2 regions of the Streptomyces albiaxialis genome follow, and region 1 is predicted to be linked to the other one. Evidence: predicted binding sites of a transcription regulator. Region 1 holds the regulator's gene; the other holds the start of a gene.
What was found. Region 1 encodes HrcA, which represses chaperone genes, less so after heat shock. Its sites were predicted from a motif close to TTNGCACTCNGNNNNNCNGAGTGCNAA; they were not measured.
Positions count from the first base shown of each region.

Region 2: the regulator HrcA is predicted to act here: its motif matches at 3,962-3,988, upstream of groES (co-chaperone GroES).

Region 1 is NZ_BAAAPE010000013.1:536,867-544,343, forward strand. Features, by position in the region: gene ABD343_RS26080 (ArnT family glycosyltransferase) at 1-1,461, shown strand, start outside; gene ABD343_RS26085 (16S rRNA (uracil(1498)-N(3))-methyltransferase) at 1,403-2,152, opposite strand; gene ABD343_RS26090 (nitronate monooxygenase) at 2,149-3,303, opposite strand; gene dnaJ (molecular chaperone DnaJ) at 3,577-4,710, opposite strand; gene hrcA (heat-inducible transcriptional repressor HrcA) at 4,711-5,727, opposite strand; gene ABD343_RS26105 (MBL fold metallo-hydrolase) at 5,932-6,741, shown strand; gene ABD343_RS26110 (DUF3097 domain-containing protein) at 6,754-7,477, shown strand, end outside.
Region 2 is NZ_BAAAPE010000007.1:859,756-867,232, reverse strand. Features, by position in the region: gene ABD343_RS14935 (hypothetical protein) at 1-1,206, shown strand, start outside; gene ABD343_RS14930 (hypothetical protein) at 1,196-2,605, shown strand; gene ABD343_RS14925 (THUMP-like domain-containing protein) at 2,622-3,812, opposite strand; gene groES (co-chaperone GroES) at 4,139-4,447, shown strand; gene groL (chaperonin GroEL) at 4,596-6,224, shown strand; gene ABD343_RS14910 (SDR family NAD(P)-dependent oxidoreductase) at 6,304-7,077, opposite strand; gene ABD343_RS14905 (DUF4073 domain-containing protein) at 7,154-7,477, shown strand, end outside.

The DNA of each region.
Region 1 (7,477 bases):
GACCATCCGCCGCTCGGCTGGATCCAGCTCGCGTTCCTCACCTGGCTGCCCGCGCTGATCTCCCCCGAGTCGCTCACCGTCGCCCCGTCCCGCACGGCGATGGTGGTGATCGGCGGCGTCAGCGCGGTGCTGCTGTACGTCCTGGCGCGCAGGCTCCAACTGCCACGCTGGGCGGCCGGGCTGGCGATGGCCCTCTACGGGCTCTCACCGCTCTCCGTGGAGCTGCTGCGGAAGGTGTTCCTGGACAACATCGCGGTCCCCTGGATGCTGCTCGCGTTCATCCTCGCCGCCTCGCCCAGCCGCCATCTGTGGCACCACTTCGCCGCCGGTCTCGCCGCCGCCGTGTCCGTCCTGTCCAAGGAAACGATGCTGCTGGTGCTGCCCGCTCTGCTGGCGACGATGTGGACGCACAGCCACCGCGACACCCGGAAGTTCGCGGTGACGGGCGCGATCGCCGCGTGCGCGCTGGCGGGCCTGTCGTACCCGCTCTACGCGCTGCTGCACGGCGAACTCCTGCCCGCCGACGGCCGGGTGTCGCTCAGCGACGCGCTCGTCTTCCAGCTCACCCGGCCGGGCTCGGGCAGCATGCTCGACCCCGAGTCGGCCGCGCGCCGCACCGTCGGCGCCTGGCTGCACTACGACCGGGTGCTGCCGCTGGCGGGCGGGGTCGCGGCGGTGGCGCTCGTCGAGACCGCGCGCTGGTCGCGCGCGGCGCGGGCGCTGGCCGGTCCCGCGCTGGCCGTGCTGCTGCTCGCCGCGTCCGTCACGCTGCGCCCGTCGGGCTACATCCCGGCCATGTTCGTCATCCAGGCACTGCCCTTCCTCGCCCTGTCGCTGGCCGGTACGGCGGCCGTCCTGGCGCGGGCCGTGCTGCGGGCCGGACGGCACCGGATGGAACACCTGTCCGTCACGGTCGTCCGGTGGACGCTCGTATGGATCCTGGCCGGGGCAGCCGTCTGGTCCGCCGCGCCGCGCTGGTTCGCCGCCGACCGGGCCGCCCTCACGACGGACGCGAACGGCCCCTACCGGCAGGCCGCCGCCTGGATGGCCACCTACGCCGAACACCCGCGCTCCGCGCGCGTCCTGGTCGACGACAGGCTGTGGCTCGATCTCGTGCACGAGGGCTTCCGGCCGCGCACGGGCGCCATCTGGTTCTACAAGGCGGACCTCGACCCGGCCGTCGCCCGCTCCCTGCGGCACGGCTGGCGCTCCGTCGACTACGTCGTCTCCAGCCAGTCGCTCCGTACGGACGCGCCCCGGCTGCCCACCGTCAGCGCGGCGCTCGCCGGTTCCTCGCGGGTCGCGGTCTTCGGCTCCGGGCCGAAGCGGGTCGAGATCCGCGAAGTGGACCCCGACACGTACGCGAGGGCCGGGCGCGGCTGGGCGCGGGCCGGTGTGCCGTTCAGCTCCAGCGTCCGGTCCGGGCCAGTAGCACCGCCGCGGCGGCCGTCCCCGCCGTAGAGGTACGCAGCACGGTCGGGCCCAGCTTGTACGGCACCGCGCCCGCCTCCTCGAAGGCCCTCAACTCCTCGGGCGAGACCCCGCCCTCGGGGCCCACGACCAGCACCAGGTCGCCGTCCACGGGGAGTTGGGCAGTGGCCAGCGGCACCTCGCCCGACTCGTGCAGCACCCCGGCGAAGGCCGCGCCCGCGAGAAGCTCCGCCACCTCGCGGGTGGAGGCCTGCCCGGCGACCTCGGGAAAGCGCGTCCGGCGGGACTGCTTGCCCGCCTCGCGCGCGGTCGCCCGCCACTTGCCGAGCGACTTGAGACCGCGCTCGCCCTTCCACTGGGTCACACAGCGCGACGCCGCCCAGGGCACGATCGCGTCCACCCCGGTCTCGGTCATGGTCTCCACGGCCAGCTCGCCCCGGTCGCCCTTGGGCAGCGCCTGCACGACGGTGATCCGGGGCCGGGGCGCGGGCTCCGACCGTACGGCCGCGACGGTGACGTCCATCCGGTCCTTGCCGGAGACGGCCGCCACGGTGCCGTCGGCCGCCGTCCCGGCGCCGTCGGTCAGCACGACCTCCTCGCCCGCGCGCAGCCGCCGTACGGACACCGCGTGCCGCCCCTCCGGGCCCTCCAGCGCGAAGGTGTCGCCGGGCGCGAGGGCGTCGAGCGCGCCGGGGTCGGTGACGAAGACGGGCGCGGTCACTCGTGCACGCTCCCGCCGCCCATGGTTCCGCCGCCCGCGCTTCCGCCGCCCCCGCCCCCGCTTCCGCCGCCGCGCGCCGCCGAGAGCGCCTCGCGCGCGACGGACAGCTCGGCGGCCAGCACCTCCACGAGCTGCCCCGCGGGCAGCGCGCGGGCGAGCCGGTGCCCCTGGCCCGCCCACAGGTTCATGCCCTGCGGATCGCCCGCCCTGGCCGCGGCCTTGCGCACCTCGGCCGTGAGGTAGTGCACCTGCGGATAGGCGGCGGGCGCGTACGGCCCGTGCTCCCGCATGAAACGGTTCACCAGGCCGCGCGCGGGCCGCCCGGAGAACGCGCGGGTCAGCTCGGTGCGCGCGAAGAGCGGATCCGTCATCGCCTGCTTGTGCAGCTCGTGCGCGCCCGACTCCTCGCAGACGAGGAACGCGGTGCCGAGCTGGGCCGCGCTCGCGCCCGCCGCCAGCACGGCCGCGACCTGGCCGCCGCGCATCAGCCCGCCCGCCGCGATGATCGGAAGCTGCGTCGCCTCCTTGACCTGCGTCACGAGCGCCAGCAGCCCGAGCCCGGCGCCCGAGCCGTCCGACTGCGGATCGTCCTTGTGCGTGCTCTGGTGGCCGCCCGCCTCGATCCCCTGCACGCACACGGCGTGCGCGCCCGCCTCCTGCGCCGCCTGCGCCTCGGCGACGGTCGTCACGGTGACGACCGTGTACGTGCCGAGCTTGCCGAACCGCTCCAGCACCCGCCGCTGCGGGCAGCCGAACGCGAAGGAGACCACGGGGACCGGGTCGTCGAAGAGGATCGCGAGCTTCGCCTCGTACGCGTCGTCGGTGCCCCGGTCCGTGTCGCCCAGCACCGTCTCGTACCAGGTGGCCTCGCCCGCGAGCTGCTCCCGGTACACCTCGACGGCCGCCGGGTCGGCGGTCGGGGGCTGGGGCATGAAGAGGTTGACCCCGAAGGCCCGGTCGGTCAGCCGGCGGACCTGCCGGACCTCCTCGTACGTCGCCTCCGGCGTCTTGTACCCGGCGGCGAGGAAACCCAGCCCGCCGGCCTCGCTCACCGCGGCGGCGAGCGCGGGGCAGGAGGCGCCCCCGGCCATGGGCGCCTGGACGAGTGGATGCTCGATCAGCTCGGTCAGCGAGGGCAACGCGGTGGACATGCGCTCATCCTGTCACGCGGTGCCGCGCCCCCGACCACCCGTCACCACACCCCGCCCCGCACGCCCCGAGGCCCTGAGCCCAGGCCCCCTCAGCGACCGTGGAACGCGTCCTTCAGGCGGGACTCCATCCCCCGGGGGACAACCCCCGGACCCCCGGCCGACGCGGCACACCCGCACCGCCTCAGCGACCGTTGAACGCGTCCTTCAGGCGGGACTCCACCCCCCGGGGGACAACCCCCGGACCCCCGGCCGACGCGGCACACCCGCACCCCCTCAGCGACCGTTGAACGCGTCCTTCAGGCGGGAGAAGAGACCCTGCTGTCCGGGTTGGAACTGGCCCGTCGGGCGTTCCTCGCCTCGGAGCTTGGCGAGGCGGCGGAGGAGTTCCTCCTGCTCGGGCTCCAGCTTGGTCGGGGTCGTGACCTCGACGTGGACGATGAGCTGGCCCCGGCCGCCGCCCCGCAGATGCGTGACGCCGCGCTCGTGCAGCGGGATCGACTGGCCCGACTGCGTGCCGGGACGGATGTCGATCTCCTCCACCCCGTCGAGCGTCTCCAGCGGCACCTTCGTGCCGAGCGAGGCCGCCGTCATCGGGATGGTGACCGTGCAGTGCAGGTCGTCGCCGCGGCGCTGGAACGTGGGGTGGGGGTTCTCGTGGATCTCCACGTAGAGGTCGCCTGCGGGGCCGCCGCCGGGGCCGACCTCGCCCTCGCCCGCGAGCTGGATCCGCGTCCCGTTGTCCACACCGGCCGGGATCTTGACCGTCAGGCTGCGCCGCGACCGCACCCGGCCGTCGCCCGCGCACTCCGGGCACGGGGTCGGGACGACCGTGCCGAAGCCTTGGCACTGAGGGCACGGGCGCGAGGTCATGACCTGGCCGAGGAACGAGCGGGTCACCTGGGAGACCTCGCCCCGGCCCCGGCACATGTCACAGGTCTGCGCCGAGGTGCCCGGCGCCGCGCCCTCGCCGCTGCACGTGGTGCAGACGACGGCCGTGTCGACCTGGATGTCCTTGGTGGTGCCGAACGCCGCCTCTTCGAGGTCGATGTCCAGCCGGATCATGGCGTCCTGGCCGCGGCGCGTGCGCGAGCGCGGGCCGCGCTGCGAGGCCGTGCCGAAGAAGGCGTCCATGATGTCGCTGAAGTTGCCGAATCCGGCGCCGAAGCCGCCCGCGCCACCGGCCGCCGCGCCCGAGGTCGGGTCGCCGCCGAGGTCGTAGACCTGCTTCTTCTGCGGGTCCGACAGCACCTCGTAGGCGGTGTTGATCTCCTTGAACCGCTCCTGGGTCTTCGGATCCGGGTTCACGTCCGGGTGCAGCTCGCGCGCGAGCCTGCGGAAGGCCTTCTTGATCTCGTCCTGCGAGGCGTCGCGCTGCACGCCGAGGACCGCGTAGTAGTCCGTCGCCACTTACGACTCCGCGAGGATCTGTCCGACGTACCGTGCCACTGCGCGTACAGCTCCCATCGTTCCGGGGTAGTCCATGCGGGTCGGTCCGACCACGCCGAGCTTGGCGACTGCTTCGTCGCCCGAACCGTAGCCGACCGAGACGACCGATGTGGAACTCAGTCCCTCATGGTGGTTCTCGTGCCCGATTCGTACGGTCATGCCCGAGTCGTTGGACTCCCCGAGCAGTTTGAGCAGCACGACCTGCTCCTCCAGCGCCTCCAGTACGGGGCGGATGGTGAGCGGGAAGTCGTGCCCGAAGCGGGTGAGATTGGCGGTGCCGCCGATCATCAGCCGCTCCTCCGTCTCCTCGACAAGGGTCTCCAGCAAAGTCGCCAGCACCGCGGAAATGGTTCCCCGGTCGTCGGCGTCGAATGCCTCGGGGAGGTCCTGGACGAGAGACGGCACCTCGGTGAAGCGCTGGCCCACCACCCGGCTGTTGAGCCTGGCACGCAGATCCGCCAGGACCGTTTCGCCGATCGGCGCCGGGCAGTCGATCATGCGCTGCTCGACCCGGCCCGTGTCGGTGATCAGCACCAGCATCAGCCGCGCGGGCGCGAGCGCCAGCAGCTCGACGTGCCGCACGGTCGAACGGGTCAGCGAGGGGTACTGCACGACGGCGACCTGGCGGGTGAGCTGGGCCAGCAGCCGCACCGTGCGCCCCACGACGTCGTCGAGGTCGACGGCGCCGTCGAGGAAGTTCTGGATCGCGCGCCGCTCCGGTGAGGACAGCGGCTTGACGCCCGCGAGCTTGTCGACGAAGAGGCGGTACCCCTTGTCGGTGGGGATGCGGCCCGCGCTGGTGTGGGGCTGGGCGATGTATCCCTCGTCCTCCAGCGCCGCCATGTCGTTACGGACAGTGGCCGGGGAGACCCTCAGGTTGTGCCGCTCGGTGAGCGCCTTGGAGCCGACGGGCTCCTCCGTGCCGACGTAGTCCTGGACGATGGCGCGGAGCACCTCAAGTCTGCGCTCGCTGAGCATGGCGCACACCTCCCGTCCGGCCGCTCTTCTCGTGTTCCGTCGTGCCGCCCCTGGCACTCTCCGCGGAGGAGTGCCAGCTTCCCTGTGCCAGTGTACGGCCGGTCACCACAGGCACGGCAAGGGCCGCCCGCTCGCGTCCGACGACGCTATCGCGCTCCTCGCCGCACGCGGGCGTGGCCGACCACGTGCGGTTAGCGTCGTCGTATGAAGGCGCATTGGGAAGACCGGGCGCAGGAACCGGGACGCGGAGACGGTGCCACGGGCGCCCCGGACGGCGGCACGGCGGACGGCACGGGGGACCGTACGGCCGAGGAGCGCTGGGAGCGGATCGCGCCCGGTGTGGCGCGGCGCAGGCTGCCGGTCTGGGACGCCACGGTCGGCGTCGTGACCGGGGACGACGGGGTCCTGGTGATCGACACCGGCTCCTCGCTGCGGGAGGGCGCGGCCGTCCGCGCGGACGTACGCGCCCTGTACGGCCGCGCTGTGACGCATATCGCGCTGACCCACCCGCACTTCGACCACGTGCTCGGCACGGCGGCGTTCGCCGGGGTGCAGGTCTACGGCGCCGTCGGCATGGACGAACTCCTCGCGCGCCGCAAGGACTCGCTCCGCGACGACGCCGTCCGGCACGGGCTCAGGCAGGACGAGGCGGCGGAGGCGACGGATGTGCTCGTACGGCCGCACCACCTGGTCTCCGGCGACATGACCGTCCCCCTGGGCGGCGGGCGCGAGGTGCTCCTCGCCAACCTCGGCCCCGCGCACTCGGGCCACGACCTGGTGGTGCTCGTGCCGGGGACGCCGGACGTGGTCTTCTGCGGCGACCTGGTGGAGGAGTCGGGCGAGCCCCAGGCCGGGCGCGACGCCCATCCCGCCCGCTGGCCCGAGGCGCTGGACCGGCTGCTGGCACTGGGCGGCGAGGAGGCGGTGTACGTACCGGGGCACGGCGCGCTGGTGGACGCGGCGTTCGTCCGGCGGCAACGGGACCGCCTCGCCCGCCGGTTCGACGCCGCATAGCAGAATGGCCCCATGCGCAACGACCGCTACCGCAGCCTCGACCTCACCCCGCCGTGGAAGCGGCGCAAGCCCGCCCCCGAGGTGCCCGCCGAGGCGGACCTCGTGGTGGAGGAGGTCACGACCGGGTTCTGCGGCGCGGTGATCCGCTGCGAGAAGACGGCCGGGGGCCCGACGGTCACCCTGGAGGACCGCTTCGGCAAGCACCGGGTCTTCCCGATGGAGCCCCGCGGCTTCCTGCTGGAGGGCAAGGTCGTGACGCTGGTCCGGCCGAGCGCCGCCGCCCCCGCGCCCTCGGGGCCGCGGCTCACCGCCTCCGGCTCGCTCGCCGTCCCCGGCGCGCGGGCGCGGGTGGCGCGGGCCGGGCGCATCTACGTCGAGGGGCGGCACGACGCCGAGCTGGTCGAGAAGGTGTGGGGCGACGACCTGCGCATCGAGGGCGTCGTCGTGGAGTACCTGGAGGGGGTGGACGACCTCCCCGCGATCGTCGACGCCTTCTCCCCCGGCCCCGACGCCCGCCTGGGCGTCCTGGTCGACCACCTGGTGCCGGGCTCGAAGGAGTCCCGTATCGCCGCCGAGGTCACGGGCGACGACGTCCTGGTCGTCGGCCACCCGTACATCGACATCTGGGAGGCCGTGAAGCCCTCCTCGCTCGGCATCCCCGCCTGGCCCCGCGTGCCCAAGGGCCAAGACTGGAAGACGGGCGTCTGCCGCGCGCTGGGCTGGCCGGAGAACACGG
Region 2 (7,477 bases), on a different contig from region 1:
CCCCTCTACACCGACCCCGAGGCGGCGCCCGCGCTCTCCCCGGAGGAGCGCGAGGAGCTGGCCCGGCGCGCGGCGAAGCTCGATGTGCCGGTCCGGATCGCCGTCGTGCCCATGGATCCCGAGGACGAATCGGGCGGCGACGCGGACCTGTTCGCGCAGCGCCTGCACAAGGAGCTGGGCGAGGACGGCGTCTACGTCGTCGCGGCACCCGGCGAGAACGACGGCGTGCACGTCGTCAACTACGGCGCGAAGCTCGACGACGACCGTCTCTACGAGCAGACCGAGGACCTCCGGTACGGCCCCGGCGGCGAGGACCCCGAGCCCCTCCACCACCGGCTCGACACCGTGCTGCGCGCGATCGACCGCACGCCCGCCGGGCCGCCCGGCGAGCCGTACCTGCCACCGTCGCCCGCCCAGGACCCCGCCGAGGAGGGCGAGCTGGAGCCGCTCTTCTCCGCCGACATGGCGGGCGGCGCGGCCCTGGGCGCGGCGGGTGCGGCGGGCGGCCTCGGGCTGACGGCCGCGGGCCTCGGCATCGCGCGCCGTGCCGCGCGCGGCCCCGGCGCCCGCCCGGACGTGGCGGGCCCGGACGGCGCGCCCACGCCCGACGCGCCCGCACGCCCCTCGCTCGGCTGGCTGCGCCGGACGGCGCGGCGCGAACTGGAGGAGCTGGGCACCGCGTTCGGCGAGCGCGGCGACGCGCTGCCCGAGAGCGGCCGCACCCGGGTGTGGGACTGCCTGGACACGGCGACGCTCCTGCTCGACCAGGAGGGCGACAGCGTGATCGACACGGACGCCGACGCGGCCACCCTCGCCACCGGGGTCACGCTGCTGCGCGCCGGGAGCGCGATCCTGCGCGAATCCGGCGACGCGCGCCGGGCGGACGCGGGCCGGGCGGAGGCGCGCCGGATACGCCATCTGTGCGCCCTCAACCCGCTGCACGGCCCGTCCGCCGGGAACCAGACGTTCACCTGGCCCGTCGAGGGCGAGCGGGCCTCCTCGTACCCCGTGTGCGCGGCGTGCCGTGCGGCACTGCCGGGGCCGCGGGACGCGACGGCGCGCGACGGTGCCGCGCGCGCCACGGTGCTGCGCCTCGCCCCCTCCTGGGAGCCCTACGACCGGGCAGCGGGGCCCCTCGGCGCCCGCCGGGGCATCACGGTCGACCAGCTTGTCAGCCGAGTACGGGAGCAGTTGGGTGTCCACTGAGCCACGCGCCGCCCTCGGCGCCCTCCGCACGGCCCTCGTGGCCGTCCTCTCCGCCACGCTGCTCTGCCTCCTGCCCGCGGGGACGGCGCACGCGGAGCCCGCGCCGGGGCAGCGGATCGCCGACGCGCTCCGCCGCTCGCCGGTCTACGTCGACCCCGCGTACGAGCGGGCGCTGCCCCCGGCCCGGCAGCGCGCCCTCGTACGGCAGATCGAGAAGACGGGCATCCCGATCCGCGTCGTCATCGTCCCGCTCGTCAAGGGCGACGACTGGAACGGCGAATCGGCCAAGCTCGTCGACGTCGTCCGCGACCGGCTCGGCGAGAGCAGGCAGAAGGAGGCCGTCTACGTCACGCTCAGCGACACCGGCAGCCAGGGCCAGTACCTCGACGGCCACGAGTTCCCGCGCGACAAGCACGAGGCGATGTGGGCGGCTTCCACTGTCGGCCACATCGAGAAGCTGCGCGAGAAGGGCCTCGACGACCGGATCTCCCGCGCCGTCGAGATCATCGAGTCGGGCGACGGCCTGAAGCAGTACGAGCGCGCGACGGCCGATCTCAAGGACAGCTACGGCAAGGACAAGGGCGGCGACGGGGCCTCGGGAGACGACGAGGGCACGTCCCCGGCCTTCCTCCTCGTGCTCGTCCTCGGCCCGCTGCTCCTGCTGGCCGCGGGCCTGACGCTCTTCCTGGTCCGCCGCAGGCGCGGACGGAGCGCCGTCCGCACGCCGTTCGCCGCGCCCCGCACCGTGTTCGCGACCGCGCGCCGCACCAGCGAGAGCGACCTGCGGCGCCGCGCCCAGGAGGAGGTGGTCGCGCTCGGCGAGGAGGTCGGCGCCCACGAGCAGCACGAACAGGGCGACACCGCGCTCCTCCAGCTCGCCCTGGACGCGTACGCGGCGGCCGGTACGGTCCTCGACTCCGCCCGCGGCATCCCCGACCTCGCGGGCGTGCTCGCCCTCGTCCACGAGGGACGCGAGGCCCTCCGCGCGCTCGACGAGGGCCAGGACGCGAGCCAGGGCGGGAGTCGGAGCGGGAGCCAGGCCGGGAGCCAGGGCGGCGGTCGCAAGGGCAAGCGGAAGCGCGGCGGCGCCCGGCTGCCCGTCTGCTTCTTCGACCCCCTCCACGGCCGCGCCACGGGCTGGACCCGCTGGCGCCCCCTGGGCCACCGCGAGTCGCTGCGCATCGCCGCGTGCGAGGCGTGCGCCGGCGCCCTCCGGGCCCGCCGCGCCCCCGAGGCCCTGACGGACACCCACGAGGGCCGCACCGTCCCGTACTTCGAGGTGCCGCCCGCCCGCAGCCTCTGGTCCGCCACGGGCTACGGATCACTCGGCGACGAGCCCCTCGCCGCCCGCGTGGCCCGAGGCGAGTTCACGCGCGCGGCGGCGGAGGGCGAGGAGTAGCGAGAGCGGCGAGAGGTCAGAGAGGGGCGCCCAGGAGCATGGCCGGTGCTCCGGCGACGCGGGTGAGGAAGACCGTGCACGTTCCCTTGTCCCGCTTCGGCTCCAGCTTCAGCTTCCCGCGCAGCTCCTCCGGCTCGACGGCCGACCCCCGCTTCTTCACGGTGACGACGCCGATCCCGCGCTCGCGCAGCAGCGCCCGCAGCTTCTTGACGTTGAAGGGCAGCACATCGGTGATCTCGTACGCCGTGGCGTACGGCGTCCCGTGCGGCTCGTCCGCGGTGACGTAGGCGATCGTCGCGTCGATCAGCCGCCCGCCGACCTCCTCGGCGACGTCCGCGACCAGGTGCGCGCGGATCACGGCGCCGTCCGGCTCGTACAGGAAGCGCCCCACGGGCCCGGCCTCCGGGTCCGGCAGCCCTCGTCCGGTGAGGGTGTGCCCGCCGGGCAGCAGCGTGGCCCGTACGGCGCCCGGGGCCCCGTCGCCGAACCACAGCACGGCCTCCTTCACGTCGCCCCCGTCGGACACCCACTCGGCGCCCGCGTCCTCCGGCACGGCCTCGTGCGGGATCCCCGGCGCGACCTTCAGCGCGGCGAGCGGCGCCTTCCGCGCGAGCTCCACGGCCAGGCTGAGCGGCGGCGAGTACGCCTCGGGGTCGAACACCCGGCCCCTCCCGCCCCGCCGCGCGGGATCCACGAACACCGCGTCGTACCCGGCCGTGTCCACCTCGGCGACATCCGCGCACCGCACCTCGACCAGCCCGCCGAGCCCCAGAGCCTCGGCGTTCGCCCGGGCGACCGCGCAGGTCAGCGGGTCCTTGTCGACCGCCAGCACCCGCACCCCGGCGCGGGCGAGCGCGAGCGCGTCGCCCCCGTTCCCGCAGCACAGATCGACGGCCGTCCGCACGCCCAGCGCGGCGATACGCGCGGCCCGGTGCGCGGCGACGACCGTACGGGTCGACTGCTCGACCCCGTGCGCCGTGAAGTACATCCGCCCGGCGTCGTCCCCGAATTTCCCCACGGCCCGCTGCCGCAACCGCGCCTGCGCGAGCGCCGCCGACACGAGGTCCGCGTCATGCACACGCCGCAACCGCGTCGCCAAGGCCAACTCATCCCCGGGCCCGTACGCCCGCAACTCCTCCAGGAGCGCCTGCCCCTCGTCGTTGAGCAACCGCTCAAACGTCTCTGGATCCACCGGACCAGTAAACATGGGGCGGGGACCACTCAAGGGATGCGGGGAACTGCGCGCCCGGCCACGACGCGCCCGCGGCCTGCGATGCACGGCAAGGGGCAGCCCCTCATCAGAGGGCGGGAAGGCGCCGCGCCCCGAGGTCGGCTGATCGCCGGAGCGGCGAGCGTTTGGCACTCCGCTTGACCGAGTGCTAACCCAGGCATAATCTCAACCCTGGCACTCTCCCCAAGGGAGTGCCAGAAGTACGCGACGGGCAGATCCGGCACCCGCGACGACGGATCTACCAGGTCGCCACCCCAGACATATGACCCCGTGATGAGATCTCCGAAGGGGGAGGTCGGATCGTGACGACCGCCAGTTCCAAGGTTGCCATCAAGCCGCTTGAGGACCGCATTGTGGTCCAGCCGCTCGACGCTGAAGAGACCACGGCCTCGGGCCTGGTCATTCCGGACACCGCCAAGGAGAAGCCCCAGGAGGGCACCGTCCTGGCCGTGGGCCCGGGCCGCTTCGAGGACGGCAACCGCCTGCCGCTCGACGTAAAGGTCGGCGACATCGTGCTGTACAGCAAGTACGGCGGCACCGAGGTGAAGTACAACGGCGAGGAGTACCTCGTCCTCTCGGCCCGCGACGTCCTCGCGATCGTCGAGAAGTAATTCAGCAGACAGCAGAACCGCGGCGCGAGCCGTATGGACCTGCATCGAACCGCGCCCTGGTGCCCGCTCCCTCCCGCGAGGTAGCCGGGGCCAGGGCGCGGCTCGTGCGAGACGCGAACGAGACGTGTGAGAGGACAGAGCAGCTCCCATGGCGAAGATCCTGAAGTTCGACGAGGACGCCCGTCGCGCCCTTGAGCGCGGTGTCAACAGCCTCGCCGACACCGTGAAGGTGACCATCGGTCCGCGCGGCCGGAACGTCGTCATCGACAAGAAGTTCGGCGCCCCGACCATCACCAACGACGGCGTGACCATCGCCCGCGAGGTCGAGGTCGAGGACCCGTACGAGAACCTGGGCGCGCAGCTCCTCAAGGAGGTCGCGACCAAGACCAACGACATCGCCGGTGACGGCACCACCACCGCCACCGTGCTGGCGCAGGCGCTGGTCCGCGAGGGCCTGCGCAACGTCGCCGCGGGTGCCTCCCCGGCCGCCCTGAAGAAGGGCATCGACGCCGCCGTCAAGGCCGTCTCCGACGAGCTGGTCGACACGGCCCGGCCGATCGACTCCAAGGAGGACATCGCCTCCGTCGCCGCCCTGTCCGCACAGGACAAGCAGGTCGGCGAGCTGATCGCCGAGGCGATGGACAAGGTCGGCAAGGACGGTGTGATCACCGTCGAGGAGTCCCAGACCTTCGGTCTGGAGCTGGACTTCACCGAGGGCATGGCCTTCGACAAGGGCTACCTCTCGCCCTACTTCACCACCGACCAGGAGCGTATGGAGGCCGTCCTCGACGACCCGTACATCCTGATCCACCAGGGCAAGATCAGCTCCATCCAGGACCTGCTGCCGCTGCTGGAGAAGATCATGCAGGCCGGTGGCTCGAAGCCGCTGCTGATCATCGCCGAGGACGTCGAGGGCGAGGCCCTCTCCACCCTCGTCGTCAACAAGATCCGCGGCACCTTCAACGCCGTCGCCGTCAAGGCGCCCGGCTTCGGTGACCGCCGCAAGGCGATGCTCGGCGACATGGCGACCCTCACCGGCGCCACCGTGATCGCCGAGGAGGTCGGCCTCAAGCTCGACCAGGCCGGTCTCGACGTGCTGGGCTCGGCCCGCCGCGTCACCGTCACCAAGGACGACACCACGATCGTCGACGGCGCCGGCACGTCCGAGGACGTCCAGGGCCGCGTCGCCCAGATCAAGGGCGAGATCGAGGCCACGGACTCCGACTGGGACCGCGAGAAGCTCCAGGAGCGCCTCGCGAAGCTCGCGGGCGGCGTCTGCGTCATCCGCGTCGGCGCGGCCACCGAGGTCGAGCTGAAGGAGAAGAAGCACCGCCTGGAGGACGCGATCTCCGCGACCCGCGCGGCCGTCGAGGAGGGCATCGTCTCCGGCGGTGGCTCGGCGCTCGTGCACGCGGTGAAGGTCCTCGACGGCAACCTGGGCAAGGAGGGCGACGAGGCCACCGGTGTCGCCGTCGTCCGCCGCGCCGCCGTCGAGCCGCTGCGCTGGATCGCCGAGAACGCGGGCCTGGAGGGTTACGTCATCACCTCCAAGGTCGCCGAGCAGGACAAGGGCCAGGGCTTCAACGCCGCCACGGGCGAGTACGGCGACCTGGTCAAGCAGGGCGTCATCGACCCGGTCAAGGTCACCCGCTCCGCGCTGGAGAACGCCGCCTCGATCGCCTCGCTGCTCCTCACGACCGAGACCCTGGTCGTCGAGAAGCCGGCCGAGGAGGACGAGTCGGCCGCCGGTGGCCACGGCCACGGCCACGCGCACTGACGCGTACCGACGCGCCATGTAGTGCCCGAAGGGGCGCGGGGGATCTCCCCGCGCCCCTTCAGCCGTCCTCAGAGGGACGTCACTTGGGCCCGTACTTCCGCCCCGTGGTCGACGACGCCTTGGACAGCAGGGCCCGCGGCACCAGCCGTGAGGCGCCCAGCAGCGCCTTGTAGCGGGGGTCGGGCACCGACAGCGGCTTGCCCCGCGCGAGATCCCGCAGCCCCGTGTCCACGACGCGGTCCGCGTCGAGCCACATCCACCCGGGGATGTCCCCGGTGTCCATCCCGGCCCGCTCGTGGAACTCCGTCCGTACGAACCCGGGGCACAGCGCCATCAGCCGCACGCCCGAACCGGTGAGGTCCTTCGCGGCGCCCTGCGTGAACTGGACGACCCACGCCTTGGACGCGCCGTACGTCCCCCGCGGCACGAAGGCGGCCATCGAGGCGACGTTCACGACACCCCCCTTACGGCGGTCCCGCATCACCGGAACGGCGGCAGCGGTCAGACGCAGCACGGCCTCGCAGTGCACCTTCAGCATGGTCAGCTCGTCCGCCATCGGGACGTCGAGGAAGCGGCCCTTGTTGCCGAAACCGGCGTTGTTGACCAGGAGATCGACCGGGTGCTCGCGGTCGCCGAGCCGCTCCTCCACGGCGGTGAGACCCTCGTCCGTCGAGAGGTCGGCGGGCAGCACGGACGCCTCGACGCCGTGCCGGTCGTGCAGTTCGGTCGCGTACTCGCGCAGCCTCTCGCCGTTGCGCGCGACGAGGACCAGGTTGTGTCCGTCGCGGGCGAGCCGCCGGGCGAAGGCCGCCCCGATACCGGCCGTCGCTCCCGTAATCAGTGCTGTCGTCATGGCGGAACGCTAACGTCCAAGCGCCGGACACCAGGAGTCCAAAGACGCGCAACCGCCCAGTGGTTACCTTCCGCCCGTGACTCCCCCCACACGGAGAAAGATCCTGACAGCGGGCGGTCTCGGCCTTCTGACCATCCCGCTCGGCGGCCTCGCGGCCCAGCAGGCGTACGGCGCCCGGCCGCGCCGCGCGGCCGCCGTCTCCCTCGACGTGATCAGCGACATCCAGGGCGGCCTGGACGACCTCGGGGACGCCCTCGACGACCTGAAGGCGCTCGGCGACTCCGAGGCCCTCGTCATCGCGGGCGACCTCGTCGCGCAGGGCACCGTCGAACAGTACGAGGAGCTGTACGCCGAGCTCGCCGAGCACCCGCACCCGGACCGCGTGCTGGCGGCGCTCGGC